DNA from 3 places in the Paenibacillus sp. FSL R5-0749 genome. Region 3 is predicted to be linked to each of the others. Evidence: predicted binding sites of a transcription regulator. Region 3 holds the regulator's gene; each other region holds the start of a gene.
What was found. The regulator Rex, encoded in region 3, represses fermentation and respiration genes when NADH is low (regulators of the CRP and FNR family bind a similar motif). The targets are predictions, from matches to a motif close to TTGTGAAATATTTCACAA.
Positions count from the first base shown of each region.

Region 1: MKY85_RS14745 (cytochrome ubiquinol oxidase subunit I) is a predicted target of Rex. The motif match lies at 5,650-5,667, and genes of this name have one in related genera.
Region 2: pflB (formate C-acetyltransferase) is a predicted target of Rex. The motif match lies at 2,293-2,310, and genes of this name have one in related genera.

Region 1 covers NZ_CP152005.1:3,324,253-3,331,665, reverse strand. Annotated here, with positions in the region: gene cydC (thiol reductant ABC exporter subunit CydC) at 1-1,305, opposite strand, end outside; gene cydD (thiol reductant ABC exporter subunit CydD) at 1,302-3,089, opposite strand; gene MKY85_RS14750 (cytochrome d ubiquinol oxidase subunit II) at 3,143-4,156, opposite strand; gene MKY85_RS14745 (cytochrome ubiquinol oxidase subunit I) at 4,156-5,520, opposite strand; gene MKY85_RS14740 (MFS transporter) at 5,934-7,337, opposite strand.
Region 2 covers NZ_CP152005.1:4,439,659-4,447,071, forward strand. Annotated here, with positions in the region: gene pflB (formate C-acetyltransferase) at 1-2,210, opposite strand, end outside; gene adhE (bifunctional acetaldehyde-CoA/alcohol dehydrogenase) at 2,934-5,546, opposite strand; gene MKY85_RS19790 (Crp/Fnr family transcriptional regulator) at 5,977-6,693, shown strand; gene MKY85_RS19795 (hypothetical protein) at 6,780-7,413, opposite strand, start outside.
Region 3 covers NZ_CP152005.1:4,254,827-4,262,239, forward strand. Annotated here, with positions in the region: gene MKY85_RS18840 (AAA family ATPase) at 110-1,612, opposite strand; gene MKY85_RS18845 (hypothetical protein) at 1,605-2,132, opposite strand; gene MKY85_RS18850 (DUF5590 domain-containing protein) at 2,433-2,963, opposite strand; gene MKY85_RS18855 (amidohydrolase) at 3,003-4,307, opposite strand; gene MKY85_RS18860 (redox-sensing transcriptional repressor Rex) at 4,294-4,947, opposite strand; gene dinG (ATP-dependent DNA helicase DinG) at 5,167-7,413, opposite strand, start outside.

The DNA of each region.
Region 1 (7,413 bases), 930 kb from region 3:
TCCATTCAGCAATAGGTTGTCCCGGATGGTTCCCCGGAAGAAATGACTTTGCTGCAACACGACATTTGCCCTTTGCCAAATACTCTCTTCATTCAATTCCTGCACTGGAATATCGTTTAACCATATATCACCAGACGTTGGTGTACGCAGCTTGAGTATTAGATCAATAATCGTTGACTTACCTGACCCGCTCGGCCCGACAATCGCAGTTTTGGAGCCTGCTGTAAGCTGCAGGGATAGCTCCCTCAGCGCCGGTCTCCATTCTCCTTCATATTGGAAGTTAACATGAGATAACTCGATTGAAACTGCATGATCGCCTGACAATTCACCCCTTGGCTGTGCAGGATGTACATCGGAGGTTGGCACCGTTTCCGTCAGTCGCTGAGCTGCATGTTCGCTGTCCTGCTTATATAGAGGTAATACAGCCATTCCCGCAGCTTCTTCGAACACAGTCTGCGTAGCCAGAATCAGCATGGCGAGGAATACACCAGCGAACACTCCGTTCATAATTAAGAAAGCGCTCAGGGCAAGCACTCCCCATGTCACGAGATACGTCACAAAAACGTGCATGGATTGCCCTCGTAGCAAGTGCGAAGCGGCTTGTTTCTGTTCTGTTGCCAATGTAGCGGAAGCCTGCTGAAGCTGCTGCTCGCGCTGTTCCAATTGGCCGTATACTTTCAGATCCCTGAAACCATACAACACTTCGGTCACTTCCGTGGACAGCAAAGCCCGTTGCTGGCGGACACGTCCGTGGATTTTTCGCTGTCCCACCAAGACAATGCTTGGTACAACAAAAGCCGTGATCAGCATGCCAAGTACCAGCACACACGCAATCCAGATTGAAAAGACCGAAGTGAACAGCATGGTAGCCAAAAACACCATGACAACAATGATCGGTGGATAGGCGACACGCAAAAAGTAATTTTGCAAGCTCTCCACATCACCCACGATCCGCGCAAGCAAATCCCCGCTTCGGTTTTTGTTTAATATACCTGGTGTCACCGGAATCAGTTTGGCAAAAAAGGATGTCCGCAAACGGCTGAGCATGGAGAACGTCGCCCTATGAGAATACAAGCGTTCTGTGTAACGACTCGCCGCCCGAAGGAAACCGAGCAGTTTGACCATCGAGGTAAGTACGATTAGGGTATATAGCGGTGGCGCAAATACCGTTTGCGAAATCATGTATCCACTCGCGGAAAAAAGAGCTACCCCTGCAATGCCGGCGATGAATCCGCCCAAAATGGAAAGCAAGATATCCTTGCGCTCCTGAATCATCGCTTTTGACAGAATCGTCAGCTCATTCATGCTAACCCTCCTTTCCGTTGTACATCCACCATCTCCGCATATTGAGGCAGGCGCACCAGAAGCGCTTCATGATGTCCTGAATCCACCAACACCCCATTATCCATAAACAAAATGTTGTCTGCATGTTGAATCGTATATAAACGGTGTGCCACCGTAATCATCGTCGCTGTTTTGGCTAATGACGCAATGGACTGTTGCAGTACCCGTTCGGTGTGAAGATCCAGTCCTACTGTGGGTTCATCGAACAAAATAACGGCTGGTTTCTTCAGAAAAGCTCGTGCCAAGGCAAGTCGCTGCTTTTCCCCACCAGATAACCCCCGACCACCCTCACCAACAAACGTATCCAATCCCTGCTCCAACTGAGCGACAACGCCAGCAAGTCCTGCTTCCTCTGCCGCCTGCTCTATTTCAGCTCTGGAGACGTTTCGACCTGCTCCAATCGCTATATTTTCAGCAAAGGTACCTGCAAAAATATACGGATGCTGTGTAATGTAGCTAACTTGCTCAAACCATGCAGTTTCATCATGTTGCGAAAGCTCCATTCCGTTAACCAGAACCGCTCCCGAATCTGGTTTCAACAAACCGGCAATGAGATGCAACAGCGTTGTTTTACCGGAGCCGCTTTTGCCTACAATGGCAACCTGTTCTCCCGGTCCAATCGAGACCTGTCCTGTCTCAAGTCTAAAGGAATCCGGTGCGTACTGGAAACGAACGTGGTCCAGTTCAATGGTTGGTGGCATTGGAATCAACTCGGCACGAGTTGTGCGTAACTCGTCCTGCTGCACCCTTAAATCGTTTGTATCACCGATATGTGTATCCTTCTCGGCTTTCTCATCTATGGTAGGCTTACTTGCGCCACTCGTCTCCTCAAGCATCTCTTCCACCTTACGAATGGCCCCCATACTGGTTCGCCCGCTGTGAAAAGCCGTTCCTGTATTCTTCAATAGACTGTAAAACTCAGGGACGAGCAACAACACAAGAAAGGCCGTGTGGAAGCTCATCGATTTGAACACGAGTAACTGTATAGCCAGTTCGAGCGCAACGATACCGATGCTTAACATTACGATCGATTCCAGCATAAACGTATTTGTAAAGGCAATCTTCAAAATGCCCATCGTGGCATCCCGATAACCCAGACTGCTGCGTTCAATCTCCTGCTGCTGACGTTTAGCCCGTCCGAATATTTTCAACGTAACCAGCCCTTGAAGCGAATCCAGAAATGTACCTGAAAACTCGGCCAGCTGCGCGTATTTCTCTTCGGATTTGTTCTTTGTCTTGAGTCCCACCAAAATCATGAACAGCGGGATAAACGGAGCTGTAAACAGCATAATGTAGCCTGTGTTGGCGTGCTGGGTAAACGTAACGATCAGAATCAGTATCGGAATCATTGCAGCTTCCATCATACGCGGCATGTACTGACTGAAATAGCTGTCAGCTTCATCCACAGCATCCAGAGCAACGCTGACCTTTCCTCCCGTCTGTCCACGAAGGGTTGAAGGCATGGAAGCGCGGGTAAGGTTCTGCAACACAGAAGCTCGCATATTTGTCTTGGCACGTGCTGCCATATGCAATCCCACTTTCCCGTTGCCGTACGTCAACAGTGTGCGCACAGCCATTACTGCCAGCAATAGCCCAAGCAGCAGCATCACCGATGAGAAGGAAGCTTTCTCTACAAAAATCCGTTGGACTGCTTCAGCCACCAATGCCGCCTGACTTATAATAGTCACACCAAGCACCAGCGAAATGATCGCAAGGAGCAGCCTGTTTGTTCGTTGTAACGACATTTGCTGCGAGATCAGATTGGATTTGGCTTTTCTCTTCACAGAAAGCTCCTCCTTTATTTTTTCCCTTTCACATAATCCGCATCAAACAGGAACAGTTTGAAGACCAGAATAAGAGAAGGAATTAACAGGCACAGCCCACCGATAAACACAACCACTAGCGCAAAACCCATTGCTGGCGGTGTGGCACTGCTCTGAATCGTGATATATGGATCAAGAATATAAGGATACTGCCCAATGCCGTAAGCGAAAAAGGCTGTGAAAAATTGCAGCATAATGAAAATAAAAGCTAATCCGTAACGGCGACCGTTATATAACAGCCACATGGCAATCATGAAAAATGCAACGGATAGCGCCAGCAGCCACCATAAATCCATCATGTTTTGAAAATGACGCTCATTGTGTTGACCCAAATAGATAAATGCAGTCAGCGCGAGAATAATGGTCGGTGTACTCCAGAACAGAGCATAGTTACGCATCAGTTTTAATGCCGCATGATCCTCTGCCCGAGAAGCGTAAAATGTAAGAAATGATCCGCTAATGAACAATACGGATACGATGGCGAGTCCAACGATGCTCCACGATAACGGATTGGTGAACAGCGCCCAATAATCCAGGGAAACCGTCTCCCCCTGCTTTAGAATAAAGCCACCTTCAGACAGTGTCAGTGCCACTGACAACGATGCCGGGATAAGCAAACCCGTAGCTCCGTATAAGAACAAATATATAATGTTATTTTTGGAACCGTAATTCTCAAAAGCATAAAACGACCCCCGAATAGCAAGCAGAATGACGGCAATACTTCCCGGGACAAGCAGCGCGGAGCCATAATAATAAGCGGTATCCGGGAAAAACCCGACGATGCCAATATAGAAAAAGACAAAAAATACGTTGGTGATCTCCCACACCGGTGATAGATACCGGGAAATCAGCCGATTAATCAGATGATCCTGCTTGGTCAGGCGTGCATAAAAGGCGAAAAAACCTGCTCCAAAATCAATAGAAGCTACAATAAGATAGCCATACAAGAACAGCCAGAGTACCGATATACCAATTAATTCATAACTCATCAGGCCTGCTCCCCTCCCTTGGCTGATTGATCACGCTTCTCTTTCAACCATTTCTCCATCTCAAGCTCAGCAGGATTGTTATTGAACAAACGTCTCAGCACGAGAACACAGATGACGCCAAGCACGATGTACAGAAGCAAGAAGACGAAAAATAAAATTCGTACACTCGGTGACGAAGTGGCGGCCTCTTCTACGCGCATATAACCTCGGATGATCCAGGGCTGCCGCCCGATCTCTGCATAGAACCAGCCCATCTCAACGGCCAGAAATGCAAGCGGTGCACTGAGTGCAACCATGCGTAGCATCCACTTGTTAAACTGGTTGCGTTTCTTCCAGAACACAAACAGGAAATACAGAGATGAGATCGCAAGCAGTGCGAAACCGATTCCAGCCATCAGATCAAACAAGTAATGCACAAGTAACGGCGGATGCTCATCGGGTGGAAATTCATTCAGCCCGGTTACCTCGGCGTTAAAGTCTCCAAAGGCAAGAAAGCTGAGCACTTTCGGCAAATGGAGAGCACCTATGATTTCATGCTCAGCATTCAGCCATCCTAATAAGATCAGATCCGCGCCGCTTTCCGTCTCGAAATGCCACTCGGCAGCCGCGAGCTTCTCCGGTTGATGCTCAGCCAAAAACTTGGCAGATACATCTCCGGCTAAGGAGTTTAATAAGCTGAAGACCAGAACAACGGCCATCATGAGGTTCAGGCCCTTTTTGTGGTAGGCTGACACCCCTTTTCTCAGCATCGCCAAGGCTGCAATTCCTGCTAACAGAGCAGCTCCTGTCAGATAAGCAGAGCTTAATACATGAAATACTTTGGAGAACGTCGCCGCATTCAGCATTGCTTGTACAGGATTCACTGCCAAGAATTGACCTGCTTCCATGACAAAGCCTTCAGGCTGGTTCATGAATCCATTTACTGTCGTGATAAAAACAGCAGACATCCCTGCCCCGGCAACAACCGGTATAGTCAGCAACCAGTGGATATAAGGATTTTTGAACCGATCCCACGTGTACAAATAAATGCCCAAGAAGATCGCTTCAAAAAAGAACGCGAATACTTCCATAAATAGTGGCAGTGCAATAACATTCCCGGCCAATTTCATAAAATTCGGCCACACCAGGGCCAATTGCAGCGATATCGCTGTACCTGTCACCACACCAACCGCCACAGATATGACAAATCCTCTGGACCACCTCTTTGCCATAAGTATGTAATGGTGATCCTTCTTCCGAATACCGATGAACTCTGCAATTGCAATCATCAAAGGTACACCAACACCAAGCGTTGCAAAAATAACGTGGAATCCGAGTGTCAAACCAGTCACCAGTCTGCTCCATAACACCGTATCAATAGCCATTCTTTATGTTGCCTCCTTTCAAAATCTGTTGATTTTTAGTGAAAAATATTTGCTTATGATCAGGTCTGCTACTCACTGGTTGCATTTAATATCAGATTAGGACGTTCCTCTAATTCGTGTGTTTAGGATAAGAGAAAATTTTCACAAAGTACGCTACAACGATATGTTGCCACATGTACTTTGCGATTACTCCTGTTGATTCCTGATATTAAATGCATAGAAAATGCTATGCGAGACCTAATAATCAAAATTATTATATCTTTATTTTTACCTAATTCAATCAACGTCACGTCTTCTACCCTAAACGTTCAAGAAAGGATCAACTCTTTCTGACAACTTGGTGAAAAACAAAAAATACACCCAATAGAGCTATTGATTCATTGGGTGTAAACGTGGTATTGCACGTGGATTCACTATTTTATTTGCTTGCTTATTTGCTCTGGACTCACCGCATCTGCCTCGCGGCGTACGCTCATGATGATCAGTGATGCAGCTAATACCGTAAGGATAATTCCAAGCATCTGAAATCCTGTCACATTGAATGTATCCCCCATAACGATACCAATCAATAACGATGATATGATGGTCCCCAGGTAGCGTGATGTATTAAAAATCCCCGATGAAACACCTATCATTTCTTTGGGTGTGCTTTTGAACAGAGCTGCTTGCATGCCAACCGCGTTTAAGCCGTTACTTATGCCAAATAAAGCTAAGGCAACAATGATTATGAAGATTGGAGAAGTTTCATTCATAACAACGATTAATATAGATCCAAATGTCATTAAAGAAGCGGATACGATCAGAGCTGGCCGTGATCCCGATCTGTCAATCCAGCGCCCTGCGATCGGAGCAATCATGACTGAACATAATCCCAAAGCCAGCATGCTCATTCCTGTATGAACTTCGTTGAGATGACGTACCTGCTTCAAATACGTTGGAACTCCAAAAAAAAGTGCGTAAAACAGGATGTTCACCAGCATGTATTGTACATTCACCCAAGTCATCTCGGGATATATGGCAAACGTTCGCAGAGGGATGAATGGCTTGGCTGCTTTTAATTCATGCCGGATGAACATGACAAGTGTAATTAACCCGATCCCTCCTGTCAGCAGATGCCATGTAGAAATATCTCCTGTGGAATTTACTGACAGTAATCCGATGAGCAGAGTCACCAAAGCTACCGTAAACATCAGGATGCCTGATGCATCAATTAATGCAAGCCATTGCCGAACGGACATGTGAATAGTGATCGATGGAGATGACTCGTCCTTCGGAATTGTTTTCCAGGCGAACGCAAAGCTTGCTATGACAAACGGAATATTAACGATGAATATGCTGTGCCAGTCCCACCAATGTATCAATACTCCACCAATAAATGGCCCGATGGCAGCTGCTCCGGAGAGGAATATCGCCAAAGTAGACAATGCGGAGGCTTGCTTGTCAGTCACATTAATTCTTACAATCGCCATTCCGACGGCTACCATCATGCTTGTGCCAATCGATTGAACGATCCGGAATACGATGAGCCACGAAAAGCTCGAAGACCACGGAGCAAGCATGGACGATACAAAAACAATAACAAGACCCGTGAGGAAGATCTTCCTGCGGCCGAACAAATCGCTACACTTGCCCATGACGGGTTGAGCAACAGCACTGGCAATGTAAAATGATAAAATGATCCACGAAACAGCTGTAAAATCAAGTTGGTACACTTGTTGTAGTCTGGAGATTGCCACCGAAATCATGGAGGAATTCAACGGATTCAACATAATTCCAAGCCCAACAGCCAACATCAATCCTTTATTTCGAACGTTCATCAGTGCATCACTCCTTCTTCTGCTGTCATCTTACTTGAAAGTATTCATTTATTCCAACGCATTGTATGTTATGATT
Region 2 (7,413 bases), 180 kb from region 3:
CGAGTCAGTTTAATGAAGTTAACCGCATATCCGGATACCCGTACAGTCAGTTGCGGATAGTTTTCCGGGTGATCCATCGCATCAATCAGTTGCTGACGATCAAATACGTTAACGTTCAGATGATGAGCGTTTTGACCAAAGTAGCCATCCATCATCGCAGTGAGATTGGATTTACGTGTAGTCTCCTCTTTACCCAATGCTTTTGGCACGATGGAGAAGGTATTGGAAATCCCGTCAAGACTGTGTTCATAAGGCAATTTGGCTACAGAGCCAAGGGAAGCCAGGGCACCTTTTTTGTCACGACCATGCATTGGGTTCGCACCTGGAGCAAATGGTTCACCTGCTTTACGACCGTCCGGTGTAGTCCCTGTTTTCTTACCGTATACCACGTTGGAAGTGATCGTCAGAACGGATTGTGTTGGTATTGCGTTACGGTATGCTTTGTGCTTACGAATCATGCCCATGAAGCTCTCAACCAGTTCAACAGCAATGCTGTCCACGCTATCTTCATTGTTACCGTAACAAGGGAAGTCGCCTTCGATTTCGAAATCAACAGCGATGCCTTGTTCGTTACGGATTGGTTTTACTTTGGCATATTTGATGGCACTCAGTGAATCTGCTGTAACCGAGAGACCCGCAATACCACAAGCCATCGTACGTACAATGTCACGGTCATGCAATGCCATTTCGATACGCTCATAGCTGTATTTATCGTGCATGTAGTGAATGACGTTGAGGGTGTTCATATACAGCTTCGCGAGCCACTCCATCATTGGTTTGAAGCGTTTCATGACTTCATTGTAATCCAGCACTTCACTGGTAATGGCAGGATACTCCGGTCCAACCTGTGCTCCGGATTTCTCGTCACGACCACCGTTGATCGCATACAGGAGAGCTTTTGCCAAGTTGGCACGAGCGCCGAAGAATTGCATTTGTTTCCCGATCTTCATCGCCGATACACAGCAAGCAATACCGTAATCGTCACCATAGATTGGACGCATCAGGTCATCATTTTCATACTGGATTGAGCTGGTTTCAATGGATACTTTGCTGCAATAATCTTTGAAAGCTTCTGGAAGTTTCGTTGACCAGAGAACAGTCAAGTTCGGTTCTGGTGCAGGACCCAGGTTGTGCAGGGTATGCAGGAAACGGAAGCTGTTTTTGGTTACACGTGTTTCACCATTCACAGACATACCACCGATGGACTCGGTCACCCATGTTGGATCTCCACTGAACAGTTCGTTGTAATCCGGTGTGCGCAAGAATTTGACAATCCGCAGTTTCATTACGAAATGGTCCACCAATTCCTGAGCCTGTTCTTCGGACAGAATGCCTTCTTGCAGGTCACGTTGAATGTAGATATCCAGGAAAGAAGATACACGTCCCAGTGACATCGCAGCACCGTTTTGTTCTTTGATCGCAGCGAGGTAACCGAAGTACAACCATTGGAATGCTTCTTTTGCTGTAGTCGCTGGCAAGGAAATATCGAACCCGTGCATATCACCCAATTGTTTCAATTCTTGCAATGCACGAATCTGTTCAGACAATTCTTCCCGCAGACGAATGACATCTTCATCGATAACATCAACTTCGAGTGCGTTCAATTCACCTTTTTTGTTACGAATCAGGAAGTCTACTCCGTACAAAGCTACACGACGATAGTCTCCGATGATCCGGCCACGGCCGTAAGCATCTGGCAGACCTGTAATAATCCCTGCTTTACGCGCTGCACGCATATCGGAAGTATAAGCATCGAATACACCCTGGTTATGTGTTTTGCGAATATTTGTAAATATATCAATGACGCCTTGAGGCAATTCGAAGCCATATGCTTCACATGCATCAATCATCATCCGGATTCCGCCTGTTGGTTGAATGGAACGTCTGAACGGAGCATCGGTCTGAACGCCGACAATCTGTTCTTTGGATTGATCCAGATAACCTGGTTGGTGAGACACAATAGTCGCTGGTGTGTTCACATCAACATCAAGTACACCGCCGTTATCCCGTTCTTTTTTGGTCAGATCAGATACGATCTCCCACAATTCTTTGGTATTCTGGGTTGCACCTGCTAGGAATGCTTCATCACCGTAATACGGAGTCAAGTTGTGTGCCAGAAAATCATTCACATCTACGGATTTGGTCCATGTTCCTTTGGTAAAGTTTCTCCAGCCTGTTTGTTGTTTGACATCTTTTTCAATCACCGACATCTTAATCCCTCCACTAATTTGGATTTCTGGACACATAACATCTTGCTTCATTCGTAGCATTGTGTGCCCAGAGCCGCGATTAATGTGAATTGTTTCACATAAACCGGATCATGTTCTCTCTACTTGGGAACCGGAACCGCGGGATGAATGTTTTTCTTACATTTTCAGTATACGTCTTGAGGCTTTCATCATCTGTGATTTTTGTCACAAAGTCAGTGAACTAACTCACTCCACCTGCGCTGTGTCCCATTGAACCCCCTTTAGATTCACACTTAGCCACTGCGCGGGCAGAACAACCTTCCAATCGCTGCTCACTATTTAAATTTACTGAAAAAGCGAATGAACATTAGGTGGTGTACACTGGCCACTGCAAGTAGAGAACAACCTTCCGATCGCTGTTACCCCCGGATTTTTTTTCACTTTTTCAAAGGTGAAAATCCGTTGATAAAGGCGAACGCTCCGCTTCTTCAGGTTTTTTCTCTCCTCTCCGTTATCGTGTACATGTGTAGTTCAACTGATAAAACAACAAAGTTCATAATTTATTTTAAAGACGCATGCTTCGCTTTTTAGGTTTGTTCTGCCCCTCTGTTGTTGTGTAAAGGGAATAGTTCAAACGGCCACATCACGGATTCCGTGTAACCTCTAAAAAGACGGCAATCGGGGCTCCCCTCTCGGGGAACCCTGATCTTTTTTTGCCGCAAGGCACGCTTCGTTCTAGATTTGCTATTCAAACTTTCCGTAGAAAGCGTTGCGGTATACATCAGCCAGTTCAGTTACCAGCGGCAACTTCGGATTGGCGGTTGTGCATTGGTCTTCGAAGGCACGGTCTGCCAGATAATCTACATGTGCTTCGAAGTCTTTGGCATCAAATCCGATTTCTTGGAACGATTCTTCAATGCCCAATGTTTTGTTCAGTTTGCGAATGGCATTGATCAGACTGGTTACGCCTTCTTCTGTCGTACGTGCAGGCAATCCTAGAATCCGGGCAATTTCGGCATACCGCTCATCCGCTACAAAGTGCGAATATTTCGGGAACGATGCAAATTTGGTCGGTTTTTTCGCGTTGTAACGAATAACGTGCGGCATCAGAATCGCATTGGTGCGTCCGTGTGCGGTGTGGTACTGACCGCCCCATTTGTGCGCCAAGCTGTGGTTAATGCCCAGGAATGCGTTGGCAAAAGCCATACCGGCAATGGTGGAAGCATTATGCATTTTCTCACGTGCCAGTTTGTCACCTTGCAATGCCGATTGCTCCAGGTATTGGAATACCAGTTGAATCGCTTTGATCGCAAGGCCATCCGTGTAATCATTCGCCATGACGGATACATATGCTTCGATGGCGTGAGTCAGTACGTCCATACCTGTATCTGCAACGGCTGTTCTAGGCAGAGAGTATACAAACTCCGGATCGACAATTGCTACGTCTGGTGTCAGCTCATAGTCGGCCAATGGATATTTGGTATTCCCTTGATTTTTATCTGTGATAACCGCGAACGATGTTACTTCAGAACCTGTACCGGATGTCGTTGGAATCGCTACAAATTTCGCTTTTACGCCGAGACGTGGATATTTGTAGATCCGTTTGCGGATATCCATGAATTTTTGTTTCAGATCGTTAAAGTCCGTGTCCGGATATTCATAGAACAACCACATGGCTTTCGCAGCATCCATCGGTGATCCCCCGCCGAGTGCGATAATGCAGTCTGGCTGGAAGCGGCGCATCATTTCGGTTCCGCGATCTACCGTTGTTGTGGATGGATCTGGCTCTACATCGGAGAATACTTCGATTGCTACTGGCATTTGGCGTTGACGCAGATAATGTTCTACCTTTTCCACATATCCCAGTTTCACCATCATGGCATCCGTAATAATCGCCACACGTGTGATGTCAGGCATTTTGGCAAGATACTGCGTTGCCCCTTTTTCGAAGTAGACTTTGTTCGGCACTTTGAACCATTGCATATTCACGGTACGGCGAGCCACCCTTTTCACATTGATTAAGTTCACAGCGGTTACGTTGGAAGAAGTCGAGTTACGTCCATATGATCCGCATCCCAGTGTCAATGATGGCATATTCGTGTTGTAGATATCCCCGATGGCACCATGTGTAGATGGTGAATTCACAATGATCCGTCCAGTTTGCAGACGATCTGCGAATTTGCCAATCACTTCTTCATTTGTGGAGTGGATCACCGAGGAGTGCCCCATGCCGCCAAAAGCAACCACTTCTGCTGCACGTTCAATGCCCTCTGCTGCAGTTTTGACTTTGTAACAAGCCAGTACCGGACTTAATTTCTCTGCCGACAATGGGAATTTGGTACCTACCCCTTCAATCTCGGCTACAAGAATTTTGGTGCCTGCAGGAACTTCAATACCGCACAACTTCGCAATGCTCACCGCAGATTGACCCACAATCGCTGGATTCACTGCACATTTCTCGGCGTTAATTGCACCTGCTGTCAATTTTGCTGCTTCATCTTTGTTAACAAAGTAACAGCCATTCGCGATCATTTTTTTCTTCACTTGATCGAAGATCGGTTCTTCAATGATGACCGCTTGCTCGGATGCACAGATCATGCCGTTGTCGAAAGACTTGGACAGGATCAAATCCGTCACTGCCTGATTGATATCCGCGCTTTTCTCGATAAAGCAAGGAACGTTACCCGGTCCTACGCCCAGTGCAGGTTTACCACAGCTGTACGCTGCACGTACCATGCCGGATCCGCCTGTTGCCAGAATGAGAGCCACATCATTGTGATTCATCAGTTCGTTCGTACGATCCATGGAAGGATCATCAATCCATTGGATACAATCCGCTGGAGCACCATGCTTCACCGCTGCATCGCGCAGGATTTTGGCAGCTTCGCGGCTACAATTCTGTGCAGATGGGTGGAAACCAAAGATAATCGGGTTACGCGTCTTGATGGAGATCAGTGCTTTAAACATCGTTGTTGATGTTGGATTCGTGACGGGTGTAATCCCCATAATAATACCGACCGGCTCCGCGATTTTCTGGAAGCTCTCATACTCGTTATCTTCAATTACACCTACGGTTTTGTCATACTTGATGCTGTGGTAGACATATTCTGTTGCAAATATATTTTTGGTGATTTTATCCTCATATACTCCGCGGCCTGTTTCTTCTACGGCCATCTTGGCGAGCATCATGTGTTTATCCAGACCCGCAAGCGCCATCGCTTGCACAATCCGGTCAATCTGCATCTGATCCATCTTCATGAATGCGGCGTGTGCTTTATTCGCTTTGTCGATTAACGTTTGAATATACTGACCTGCTGTCGGTTCTTTTGCTGGGGCGACTTCGTTCTTTACAGCCATCTCCCTCATCCTCCTAAAGGTTCGTATTGGTTTGTCTCTCTTCTTTACATTCACATCGTAACATGACCATAAACTTAATTATGTGATTTTTTTCACAAAGTATAACAAATTTAATTTAAGTTTTGTAGTGTCCTTCATCCAACCATTTTCACTTTCTATTTAAAGTATAGGGCTGTAAAAATCATGCTCTCCAATAAAAGTGAATTTAATCACAATGTTTGAAATTTCGTCATTTTTGCCCCCTTTCCTTCCCCCTCAAACGGTAAGATTAGGTATATACTGAACTTAAAAATTGAACCACCGCAATTTGTACCGTCCTTCCTCCCGGCCGAGATGACCCTGATCAGGACGGCAACGGTTTGCGGCAAACCTCGGAGGCTACTGCAAGCTACAGGAGTCCATCCGACGGACACAAAGGGGAGATAGACTTATGTTAGAACTAACAACTGTACTGGAAAAACGCGGCAATACGAACTGTTTCTCGGAAGCGAATTTCAACCATCTGCTGGTTACCATGAAAGATAGAACCTATCCGGAAGGTACACATCTGTACTGGGAAGGAGACGTCTCTGACAAACTTTATTATATGAAACGGGGCCGTGCCCAGATCACCAAATCCACGGATGAAGGCAAGGAACTAATCATGTACATGTATCAGTCCGGTGATATGATTGGGCAGGCTGATCCCTTCTTCGGCTCGAAACACACCTTCTCAGCGGAAGTACTGGAGGATAGTGAGATCGGTGTACTGGAGCATAAGGACCTGGAGATGCTAATCTGCCAGCATTGTGACTTCGCGATCGACTTTATGAAATGGATGGGCATCCACCACCGGTTGACACAGACGAAGTTCCGGGATCTCATGTTATATGGCAAACCAGGTGCGCTTTGCTCCACCCTCATTCGATTGTCGAATTCGTATGGTGAGCCTCATGGAGAGCATGTCATTATTCATAAAAAAATTACCCACACGGACCTGTCCAATATGATTGGAGCTACCCGTGAAAGTGTAAACCGCATGTTAAGCGATCTGCGCAAGAAAGATGCGATCGAATATGACAATGGCATGATCGTCATCAAAGATCTGAAGATGCTGCAAGGGATCTGTCACTGTGAACTTTGCCCGAACGAGATCTGTCGTATTTAATAATTGACTATGCTAATCGAATGTTGCTTTAATTTTAATGAAAAAAGCCCAGTTCTCCTAAATAGAGATTGGGCTTCTTGGTATGCTTAGGATGCATTGGTCAATTCAAGCTTCACCGCATCACGTGGATTCAATTTCATGTCCAAACCATTTTCCATTAGTTCTTTGTCATTCACCATAATGACCCACCGCTCATTCATGCGGGGTGTGACATTCTCGACGGAAACGACGAATTTGTTATTCTCTGACATTCTTACAATTCCGCTGGACTTCAACACATCGCGAACGGTACACTCTTGAACGTAGACTCCGGCATATTGACGATTGAGGGTTGGCATAATGTTTCCACCGCTCACCTTGAGTAACGTTGTCTGATATGCAACGCCATCCCCCCCACTGTCAGCGGCTTTCACGTAAATGATCACTTCATCTTTGGCATGAAGCTCCATGTCCCAATCTTCCTGTTCAATGTCCTTGCCATTCAATTTGACAGCCCAGCTAAGCGAAGAATCCAGAGAAACTTCACCAACGGATTGTATCCGTTTGCCATCTGCCGTAAAATCAACCAGTCCGCTATTGAGTAATGCCTTTTTGAGTGTCAAACCTTCGCTAAAATCTCGCTTAATGGACTTGGTTGCATCAGGCAAAAACGTACTGCCATCTACAGCCACTGTAATCGTATTCGCTGTTTCTGTCTCTTTGACAATTGGCTGTTCAGAA
Region 3 (7,413 bases):
TCTATTTCTCTATTGTACCCTGTTCGCCGAAAATTACAAATTTCGACCCAACATATAATAATATCTTAGCACGAGTGAAATGTAAAAAAAAATAACCAGCATAAAGAAATTATGCTGGTAAACGGGCACTGTCACGAAATTGACAACGAAATTGTTCGCCGGACAAAACTTCCTCTCGAATCAGGATGTCGAGTGAATTGTCGAAAATTGTCCGTTGCTCTTCAAGTAAGCGCTTCGTCTGTTCCATGAGTTCTTGCAATATTAATTTATTCTCTCGCATGAGCTCCTCGGTGGTAACCATATCCATGTTCACAATCCCAAGAGAAGTCAATCCGGAAGCCATCATCGTTTGCACGACATTGGTTGCTTGATCAAAGTCATTGCGCGAACCCGTAGAACGCCCACCGTAATACATTTCCTCTGCAGCAGCTCCTCCAAGTGCAATCATGATCTGCTCTTCAAGAAAACGCTTCGTATAAAGGAACTGTTCCTGTTGCGGGTTATGACGCACATATCCCAGCGCCTGTCCACGCGGACTGAGTGCCACCTGGCTTACACTGCCCGGACGAACAAGTTCAGCCATAATGGCGTGTCCCAATTCATGAATGGCAACCCTTTTCTTCTCTTCCACACTGGACTCACGGTCTGTTTTCTCGCCCATCATAACTTTATCAATAGCCAGAGACAAGTGCCGTTGTTCTATGTGTAACAGCCCATCCCGCATGGCATATATCGCTGCTTCATTCATCACACTTTCAAGCTGCGCACCGGAGAAACCATACGATTCTTCCGCAGTCTTCTCCAGATTCACTTCCTTCATCAGAGGTTTATTCACCGCATGCAATTCCAGAATATGCTTTCTACCCTTCTTGTCAGGCAAGTCCACTTGAATGTGGCGGTCAAAACGTCCTGGACGTGTCAGGGCGCTATCCAGCATTTCCTTGCGGTTTGTTGCAGCAATAACCAGTATTCTTGGGGTATCGGAAGAATAAATTCCATCCATTTCCGTCAAGAGCTGGTTCAGCGTCTGATCATACTCCCGCTGTTGTCCACCTTCACGTTTCCCCCCGATGACATCGATCTCATCGATAAATATAATAGCATTTTCTTTATTTTCCTTGGTGGCACGGGTTCTCGCATCCTTGAACAAATCCCGAATTCTGCTGGCACCAACACCAACATACATTTCCACAAACTCACTGCCCGATGCAGCAACGAAAACAGAATCGGTGTAATGCGCAGCCGCTTTGGCCATCAACGTTTTCCCTGTCCCTGGAGGGCCTGTCAGCAAGATCCCTTTTAACGGGCGAATCCCGAACTTGCGAATTTCTTCATGTTTGATGAGAAAGTCCAGTGCTTCACGCAATTCTTGCTTGGCACTGTCCTGACCACCAATTTCTTCAAAAGTAAGCTTGGAAGGACCTTTTTTCTTCCGTTTACGCTCCTGTGCAGCGCCTACGGTAATCCCGCCACGCATTTGCATCATGAACAACAAAGCTCCAACAAACACCGCTGCAATTAGAATCGGAACAATATTAACACCAGTAAAAGCAAGAAAAATAATCAACACGGGGACAAATCCAATGGCAATTTCTTTGGTCCACTTAGGCATTAGGCCACACTCCTATCTGACCGGGCACACGCGGCAGAATAATAAACTTGCTGGCATCTCCATCTCTGAGACTAACATATACATTGTTGTCATCCATCGCTGTATTTACCTTTATTCCATTCGTAGCCATCTTGGACAATGTTGGTGTGATCTCGGTGTACTGTTTGTTCTCCATCGCCTGAGCTACGGTAAACATCGCATCACCCCACCAGCTTTCCAGTGCTTCACTGGAATGATCTACAACATCCAACTTTAATGAGCGAGTTCCAATCAAGGTCTGTCCTTCTTTGTGAATATATTGTACCAGTCTGCCCAAATCAACATCAGGTTGCAGATCCAGTTTCAATTGTACGTCATTGCGGTTAATAGTTAATTGAACGTCATTGACTCCATCGTACTGGGTAACCATCTTTTCAATCGGATTCTGCAGAGCCACCTGACGATACACAAACCAACCTCCAAACAACACAACGGCTGAAATGACGGCAGTTAAAGCAATAGGCAATACTTTTAGCTTCAAGTGAATTACCCCTCCCAGATTTTGGCCTAACTTACTGGCCTATTGGTATATACGAATATGTGCACATTGACTCCTGCGAGAATTTCGACAGGTTTATTTGTTATGAATGTAACTTTGAGTACATAACTGAGTATATCACATCGTATATACAATTTCGAAGGCGAAAATATGAATAAATTATTAATTTTAACTATTTAAATCAAAACTGTTCACAGGCAACACAAAGAACCGGTTCAGTCGGATATCCGTCTGCCGGTTCTTTCACTTCTATGATTCTCTAGCTAAGTTACTCTATTTGTTCTAGCTGTTCGGGAGTGTGTAAACCAAGTCTACCTGTTCTCCATTGCTAAAACGATAAAACCGATAGTGGTTATGCGTACCGTCTTTATAATACACTTGCCACACATATATTCCATTCACAACTCCGGGCATGATTCGTTTAATCTCACCGGCTGGAACTTCGGAACTAAAGCGATTGCGTATCTGTGCTTCGGACATGCCATTCTGCAGCAGTTCACTGTGTATAGCGTTAGCACCTGTAGCAGGTTGATTGTTTGCATCGAATTTAACCCAGACCATAACATCCTGGTTATCCTTGTTTTTGCCGAGCAGGGTCCAGTAGATGTTGTCAGAGCCTTCTTTATCTCCCCAGATGTACTTACGCAATTCATCATAAGATGTAATGCCCAGTTGCTCCTGTGCTGCCTGTATGGCGAGCGCTTCTTCCTTACGCTGGTCCTGTGTGACATACACGTAATAACGCTGAAGTCCAAACAGAATCAGAACCAGTGCAAGCAGCGAAATCCATATCCACTTCTTTTTTTTCTTCAAAAGCCGAACTTCCTTTCCTTATGATGCTCCGCAATGCAATTAACGAGCAAGCAAACCATCAAATGCCAATTGAGACTCACGCAAAATGCGCTCTTCATCCAGCGTCAGACATTCGCCATGTTTAACCACTTGTTTCCCATCTACCCATACGTGCTCCACATCTTTGGCAGAGGCTGAATAGATCGTATGCGAGATCAGGTCTGTATGTGGGTAGAAGTGTGCCTGTTCAATGTCCAAGGCGATGAAATCAGCCTTCATGCCTACCTGAAGCGCTCCGGTATTGTTCAGGAAGATGGATTTAGCACCATACGAAGTTCCGAGTAGTAACGCTTCGCCCGCTGGCACGGCAGTCGGATCACCAGACACACCTTTGTGGATCAATGCAGCCAGTCTCATTTCTTCAAACATATCCAGGTTGTTGTTGCTTGCCGGTCCGTCGGTTCCGAGTGATACGGTAACTCCCGCTTTCAGTAACGCAGGTACCCGCGCAACACCGGAAGCGAGTTTCAGGTTACTTCCCGGGTTATGCGATACAGCCACATCATGGCGGGCCAAAATTTCAATCTCTTCATCATTTAGATGCACCGCATGTGCTACCAGGGATGGACGGGAGAAAAAGCCCAGTTTCTCCAGATGTGCCACAGGACGCAGTCCATAGTCTGTAACGTTCTGCTCCACTTCACGAAGCGTTTCCGACATATGTGTATGCAGAGGAAGGTTAAGATCATTTGCGACCTGTACAAGCTTCTCTATGTAGTCAGGAGGGCATGTATATGGTGCGTGTGGCGAGATTACGGTTGTGATGCGGCCATCTGCCTGTCCATTCCACTCACGCGCAAACGCTGCCGACTCCTCCAGCTTCCGCAATTGCTCTTCTTCCGAGCACAACCCGATTACACCACGTGCCAGTGCTGCTCTAACGCCGGATTGTTCCACAACTTTGGCAACCTGATCCATGTGATCATACATATCCAGGAAAGCTGTAGTTCCGCCTTTCAACATTTCAAGCACGGATAGCGAAGTTCCCCAATATACGTCTTGTGAAGTCATTTTTGCTTCCATCGGCCACATTTTTTCCTGCAACCATACTTGTAACGCAAGATCGTCCCCGTGTCCTCTGAGCAACGACATCGCTGCATGACCATGCGTATTGATCAGACCCGGCAGGAAGAACAATCCTTTTCCATCCACTTTGGTACAATTTTCGTCTCCATCCGGCAATGTCTCACCAATATGCACAATCTTGTCATTCTCGACAACCATGTATCCATGAACCACGTTCCATGTCGTGCCTTCATTAACGGCAAATTTGCCGTTGTGAATTACCCATCTATTTGTTGTCATCTTCCTCGTCGTCCTTTCCAGTCTCCAAGTAATAGGCCAAACTAAGCAGATCCGTTGTAAAGTCAGCATGGTGAATGCGGATATGTGGCGGTGTTTTTAGAATGGTTGGTGCAAAATTAAGAATCGCTTCGATTCCCGATTCAATAAGTTGATCGGCTACATTTTGAGCTTCCGTATCCGGAACTGTAATAATCCCGATGCGGATGTTATCCGTCTTAACCGCTTCCGTCAATTCATTCATTGGTTTTACCGTCAAACTGTTGATTTGACTACCAATCTTCGGTCCATATGCATCGAATACAGCAACAATCTTCATGTTGTCTTTCAGATATGCGTTGTAGTTGGACAAGGCCTGTCCGAGGTTACCCGCACCTACCAGAGCTACATTAATTTGCTGATCAATTTTGAGAATGTGACGAATTTTCTCGATCAAATAGGATACATCATACCCGATCCCTTTACGACCAAAATCACCGAAGTAAGCCAGGTCTTTTCGAATTTGGGCCGGATTCAGATCCAGCCTCTGTCCAAGCTCTTGAGAAGAAACAGTAGCCACCTCACGCTGATGCAACTCGTTCAAATAGCGCAAGTATACAGGCAGACGTCGTACCACCGCTTCCGAAATTTTATCCGATTTCATTCTTGCTCCCCCTTACCAATGCCACGATAAAATAGTAGATGAAAAGATGAGCATTCTGTATAAACTCAAAGATAGACGTGACATTTTATACAGAATGCTCTTTGTAATTTAGGTTATAAGTTCTTACGTGCAACTGCTTTAATCGGATACGGAAATATCTAATAAAGTTTAACGCCAAACGATAGTGTCATGCAATGATATAACGAACAAAGTTAACCATTATCCTTGTTCATTAACAGGTTTTTCTAGCCACTCGGTAATTCGGGGAACCATCTGCTCCGTGAGCATATGCTCCATTTTGGGACCAGGTAATGAATATAAAAAGAATTTGCCATAGTACGCTTCGATCACACGTGTATCATAAACAATGACAATACCTCTGTCCTTCGCTGTTCGCACCAATCGGCCAAATCCTTGCTTGAAACGAATGACCGCTTGCGGCACAGACAGTTTCATGAATGGATTTTTCTTTTGCTCCTGGAGCAATTCACTCTTGGCTTCCACCAACGGATGATTCGGCGGCTGGAAAGGCAGGCGCACAATAGCGAGACAGGTCAGGGCTTCTCCCGGGATATCTACACCCTCCCAGAAGCTGCTTGTACCCAGAAGTACCGTAGCTTTGGCATCTTGGAACCTGCGAGTCAGCTTGGAGCGGCTTCCACTGTCCACACCTTGGCCCAACAACGAGATGTCGTTACCTGACAGTGCCTCCTTCAGCGGATCATAGACCTGGCGCAGCATCTTGTATGAAGTAAACAGAACCATCATGCGTCCACGGGTGGCAATTGCGGTCTCTGCGAGTGATTGCACCAGCATATTGACAAAGTGCGCATCACCCACACTGCCTTTCACACTCGGGAAATCACGCGGAATCACTAGAAGTGCCTGATCGCGATAATTAAAAGGTGATGGCAGCATCGACGTTAACAGCCGATTATTTTCAGAGGCTTCCTGTAAGCCAAGCTGCTCAATCATGAACTGGAATGACTTATCTACAGAGAGCGTAGCCGATGTAAGCACAACACTTTTCTTTTTATCAAAGAACAAATCCTTCAGTTGTGCACTGACATCGACAGGTACGGCGTACAGTTGAAGAGATTTACTGCGGAACTGACCGCTGGCTTCCATCCAGTACACCGTTTTGGCATCATCCATACGCATGAAGAATCGCAGATTCTCCTTCAATGTGGTCAGATCTTTCAGCAGTCCTGTAATGTCCGTAATCAGACTATCCGATTGATAATCATCCTGATCCTCTTTCACCTCAAGCAGCAATTTGTCCCCTTTGCGAACCAAATCGCCCAGAGTCACATAGATCTGGTTCTCCAGATCCTGCAACTCCTGCCATTTCGCAGGTTTCTGAGATGCCTTCAGGCGCAGGGAAAATTGCCCTGTCTCTCCCGGTGAAGCATCACTTCGTTCAGGCAAAAGACCGAACAGGGCATCGCTCATACGATCCCACAGTTCCTTAACCTCGACAGCTAGCGGGAACATCTGATCTACCATGGAGCCCCATTGCACCGAATTTTCATGCCCGGATAACTGCGAACGAAGCATAGGCAGTTGTCCATTACGACTGTCTTTAAACAGACGGGTCAGGGTATGAACCAACGTGAAATATTTCATATGCATTCCAAGATGTTTACCCGCTACATCTTCCAGATGATGGGCCTCATCGATCACAAGACTCTCATAGGCTGGCAACAACTGATGTGCTGCTTTGACATCCGTAAACAATTTGGAGTGATTGGTTATTACGATATCAGACAACCCGGCCTCATGTTTGGCGCGATGATAGAAACATTTGCGGAACCATGGGCAGGATCTTCCCAGACAGGACTCGGATTCGCTCTGTACCGTCTCCCAGAAGTCGCCTCCGCGTCCGCTAAGGTTAAGCTCCTCATCATCTCCAGTTTCAGTCTGTGTGAGCCACACGATCATCTGAGCGGCTGTGAAATAATCCTCTTTGGGCGTGGCGAATTCACGTTTATTGATTTTGTGTTCAAATTTGCGCAGGCACAGGTAATGTCCACGTCCTTTGAAGACAGCAGCCTTAAACGGAAACGGAACCACTTGGGTCAGCATCGGAATATCTCGCTCTCTCAATTGCTCCTGCAAATTGATCGTATGCGTGCTGACCATGACTTTCTGTTCTTGTTTCACACTTTCGTATATCGCTGGCAGCAGATAACCCAGAGATTTACCGGTACCTGTTCCAGCTTCGATCAAGAGATGTTTCTCTTCATCCAAGGCTTGCCTTACACTGCTGAACATCTGGGTCTGCGCTTCACGCTCTTCGTAATGATCCAGCGTATCCTTCAGGTTCTCCCGAACCTGGTCCATAAACTGTTCGAAGCTTACACCATCGAGGGGGTTACCTTCCCGCTCATCACGTGGTGCACCAATATCGGTCCAATCACTTACATTAAGAGCAAGCTGCCGATAATAGGTATGTCCGTCCAGATC